2 regions of the Bacillus sp. PK3-067 genome follow, and region 2 is predicted to be linked to the other one. Evidence: riboswitches for the same ligand, from Rfam matches in the RefSeq annotation. Region 2 holds a riboswitch; the other holds the start of a gene.
The links. Region 2 has a riboswitch for cyclic di-GMP ahead of M1D73_RS05455 (SpaA isopeptide-forming pilin-related protein). Riboswitches for the same ligand answer to the same signal wherever they lie in the genome.
Positions count from the first base shown of each region.

Region 1: another riboswitch for cyclic di-GMP. It lies ahead of M1D73_RS02205 (methyl-accepting chemotaxis protein); the one in region 2 lies ahead of M1D73_RS05455 (SpaA isopeptide-forming pilin-related protein).

Region 1 is NZ_CP096490.1:417,531-419,997, forward strand. It holds gene M1D73_RS02200 (anaerobic C4-dicarboxylate transporter family protein) at 1-784, opposite strand, end outside; cyclic di-GMP riboswitch class I at 1,067-1,151, shown strand; gene M1D73_RS02205 (methyl-accepting chemotaxis protein) at 1,286-2,467, shown strand, end outside.
Region 2 is NZ_CP096490.1:1,038,803-1,041,269, reverse strand. It holds gene M1D73_RS05455 (SpaA isopeptide-forming pilin-related protein) at 1-1,326, opposite strand, end outside; cyclic di-GMP riboswitch class I at 1,386-1,478, opposite strand; gene M1D73_RS05450 (TetR/AcrR family transcriptional regulator) at 1,651-2,187, opposite strand.

The DNA of each region.
Region 1 (2,467 bases), 620 kb from region 2:
TGGAAAGACGAGCTAACTTCCCATCAACTATCCATCCTGGACGAAGTGCTTCAAATGAACCAAGAAGTACAACAAGGAAGGTTCCTACTAGGAAAAGGATAACTGATAATTTTGCGCCCTTTACACCTACAAATGCTTTTTTCTCTTCAAGCTTAGGAATCATTCCTTCTTTTAATCGTTTTAAGTATTCAGGGTCTTCATTTAATTCTTTTCCCATCTTACTAGCAACGAATGCAGCTATCATACAAGCGATGAAAGTAGAAGGGATACTTACTTTTAAAATATCTAATAAGGTGATTTTATAGTCAGCTAACATTGCTAAAAGAGCAACTGTGGCAGCTGAAATTGGACTAGCTGTAATTGCTTGTTGAGAAGCGATTACGGCAATCGACATTGGGCGTTCCGGTCTAATCCCTGATTCACGAGAGACTTCTGCAATAACAGGAAGTACAGAATAGGCAACGTGACCAGTACCTGCACATAGTGTGAATAAATAAGTAACAATTGGAGCAAAAAAAGTAATACGCTTTGGATTTTTTCGTAATGCCTTTTCAGCTAGATGAACAAGATAGTCCATTCCTCCAGCAGCTTGCAAAGCACCAGCAGCTGTAATTACTGCCAAAATCATAAGCATTACATCGATAGGAGGCGCGGTTGGTTGTAGGTGGAAGACAAAAACGAGTATTGCCATACCAACTCCACCCATTACTCCTAAACCAACTCCGCCTAGGCGTGCACCAATAAAAATACAGAGTAACAAGGTAAGAAATTGTAGCCAAAACATGATAAACTACCTCCGAAATTCATTAGTTAAGATATATTCGAATAGTTTAATTTGAATGAAAATTAAATAAATACCCGAAGAAATCCTTGTTATTTATACATTTTTTATTATATAACACAAAAAAAGTAACATTCACGTACTTTTTGAAATTATTTCGAAAAAGCAATGCATTAAAAATTTGTATTTATATCTCTAAATAAGTAGACATTTTGATTTATATGTTGTAATCTTTGAAAGAGAATAAATTAATTCTCATAGAACTCCCATATCGTTCAACTCGTTCAGCGAGAAAGGCAAACTGATGGAAACATGAGGACGCAAAACTACAGGAGCTAAGGTCGAAAGGCTACGCTAGCCAGTTACCGGACGGATAGGGTTGGTCTTGGCCAATGCTTTTACATTGGCTTTTTTTTATTCTCGAACATATTGAGAAACATTTTCAAACAAAATATCCATATATTTTGTTTTTTTGTTTGTGTTGATTAAGGAAGGTGGATATTAATGAAAAAATATTGGCATAAGTTATCGTTCCTTCAAAAGAACGTCTTATTAACCGTATTAGTTATTTTGACACTTGTTGGAAGTATGGGTGCATTAAGTTTCAATATGTTTCAAAATAGTATGATGTCTTTATTTGAAAGGCAGTCTATTGAAACAGGAGAAATAGTATTGAAAAAACTGGATGTAGAATTAGTTAGAGACATGGCGAAAGATCCTACAGCCGAAAAAGTGAAAAAAGAAAAGTTAACAGAGAAATTAGATGAAGTATCAAAAGAATTGAAAAGCGTTGGACAAACGTATGTTACAGGAGCAAAGCCGAATGAAAAGCGAGAATTACAACTCGTTGGTTTGACTACAGAGTTAACAAATGCGTTTCCTATAAAGCCGGGAGATTATTATGAACAACCCGCTCATTGGATGAAGGCATACGATAAAGTGATTGATACGAAAAAGGCTCAAATGACAGAAGTATATGAAGATGAAATAGGTTCGTGGGTGACAATATTAGAACCAATTACAGATGGAGAAAACAATATTATTGCAATTGTTGCCGCTGACTTAGATGCTTCCATTGTTCCTATTACAAAAGAGAAGTTTATGATACAGGGTTTACTCTTTATCATTATTTCATTAGCAATTGCGACTATTACTCAATTCTTTATCGTGCGTCACTCGCTAGCTCCATTAAAAGATTTACGAGAAGGGTTACGTAAAATTGGTGAAGGTGACTTGAGTATTAAATTAAAAGAAAGACCAGATGATATTGGAATTATTAATGTTTATTTCAATAACACGATTGAAAAGTTTAAAGGGATTATAGATAAAGTAAGGCAAACTGCTGAGCAAGTTTCTTCTTCTTCACAAGAATTGTCGGCGAGTACAGAGGAAAACAGCATGGCAGTTCAAGAGATTGCAAGTTCTATTGAAGGTTTAAGAGTAGGGGCACAGTCTCAAAAAACTTCAGTACAACAATGTTTAGGGATTGTACATGGAATGGAAGATAAGGTAGAAGAGATAACTGGGGCTGCGAAACAAGTTGCGGTTGCTTCTGAAGGTATGGAGCAACATTCAATTGAAGGTAATGAAGTGATTGGACAAATTATTAATCAAATGAGTTTAATTCAAAATGCAGTACAAGATTTATCTTCCATCATTTATTCGTTAGAAACAAGGTCAAAAGAA
Region 2 (2,467 bases):
TGCATTATTTTTAATTTTCGCCTTGATACTAAGATTGATTCTCTGGTCTTCATATGACTTATAGTCAAAATTCTCACCAAACGTAAATGTTACTTCACTTCTTTGCTTATCTATCTTTAACGTCCCTTTAGAAGTAATATCTTGGCCATTTTGATCATACACTTTTGCCTCTAATACTTCTAAAACATCTTCTAAATCATCACGAATTACCATTGATGTGTATTTAGGAGGATCGTTCGGTATATGTGTACCAACTTGGTATTGAATCACTTGATCCATTTGTGTTAGCTGCTCATTCTCTACAAGCTTGCCATTCTCATCAACTATATTTTTTTCAATACTAGGTGGATTATTGTCACCTGAACCGGATCCTCCCCCACCACTTACAAATACTTGTCCTACTTTTTCTTCAGTTTTAATATTTTTACCTTCTAATTTCACAGTATTTTTATGAGGCTTTGCAGAAGGATTAGTAATCTTTGTTTTATATCTTAAAATATAACCTTTTGAACTGTCTGGAAACTCAATTGTAAATCCAGCCTTTGTTGCATTAATTTTAATGTTAGATAAATCTGCTGGCTTAATATTTGTTGGTGCATAACCATCTTCAAATACAGCCTCTTCTAATACTACGCTGTCTGTAATTAACTCATGCCCAGGTCCTAATGTATCTGTTAATTTAAGATCTTGCATTTCTGTTCCAGTTGCATTTACATATACAAGCCAATCAGCAATCGAAGGATCTTCTTGATTATAAGAACCCCATTTCAATAGATTATCTGTATTGGGCTGTGGCTTCGGTCTCTCTGTCGTATTACTTACATTTACTTCTTTATTGACGATTTGACCATCAACGTTAAATTCTAATGGAATTTCTTTAACACCATCATATGCTTCTAGACCAAAGTAGAATTCTACGAATAAAGAACCTTTAATGTTATTCTTTCCTTCTACGTAATCACCCATAGTACACGTTAATAGACCCTTTTTCATCTCACATGTACCAACTGTTTTTCCTTCAGCATCTTTTAAAGGAAAACTCATATTCATAAGGTCTTTTCGAAACTCTTTTGGCATATCAATTGTGAATTGATCTCCACTTTTTATTTTTTCTTTAGCTGACCACTTCACTTCTACTTTCATACCATCTGAGGCTTGATACGGTTCAGATGTCGTGCCATCAGTACGGGAAATATTAATTTCGTCCACTGGACTTTTCATCACAGCAGCTTGAATAACTGGAGCCCACACATTCAGCACTGAAAATAATACTAGAAAAACTAATGAAACCATTGAAATATGTCTTTTAGTACTTTTCATTTGCATAGTTCCCTCCTATTTTTTATATTTATATAACAAAAAAAGACCGTCCAGTTGCATCAAAAATGTGCAACCAGACGATCTTAGTAACCAATATGTATTACCGTAGACTCTAAGCTTTGCGGCCTATCCTTTCGAATAGTGTGCTAAAAATATCTTTTATTCTTTTTTTGTTTCATTTTCCTCTTAAACCAAATATTACTATACCGTCTGGACGGTTATAATTCAATACTCTATAAAATTGTTCTATTTTTCTAATAAAAAAAACAATTCACCACTACATTAAAGAAGCAATGGTGAATTATTTTCGTATTATATAGTTCGCATATTCTATTTATATGAATTACTAATAAGAGCTTGAATCACTTTTTCTCTTAACTCGGGGCTTAGTCTGCCAACCCCTAAATATTCCGAATACCATAATCCATCTGCTGCTAATCTAATAATTGTTGCACAAACTGAATCTATCTCATCATTTTCTATATTCTTTTGCAGTTGCTGAAATGATTGTTGTAATGGCTCAAGTAATTCAGGTTTTAACATGAATGCTGCCATCATACTACTAGATAACTCTTCTGTTCTTCTCTCATTATTTAATCTTTCCTCTACAAAAGAGCGAACCCATCTCCCTTTCCTCTCTGAGTCTTCCGCTACTTTATTGTAAATGGCCCCTTCATAATCCTCTACCCCTCTGACTATCATACCTTCTATTAAAGCTTCTTTATTTGAAAAGTGATACAATAACCCACCTTTACTTATACCCGCCTCTTTTGCCACTGCTTCTAAGGTTAATTTAGCAACCCCTTTACATTGCACAATTTGAGAAGCGGCCGCCAAAATCTTTTGCCGCGTTATGCTTATACTCATTCCTTTTTAAAACCCCATTTCTACTAAATTTATATAAATACGAATCTTATTTTTAATATTGTTGATTACTACTAAGTATTTTCTTTATACAACAAAAGCTTCATTACCTTTGAATTTTTAGTTACTTATTCTATTAAAAATTTCCATATCATTCAATATGATAACATTAAACACACAAAGTTGACTATACATCTATACTTTTGTATTTGTTGAAAATATATCCATTAATAAAATTTACCAATTTAGTCCTTCTTATTACTTTATAAGACGGCAGTAATTC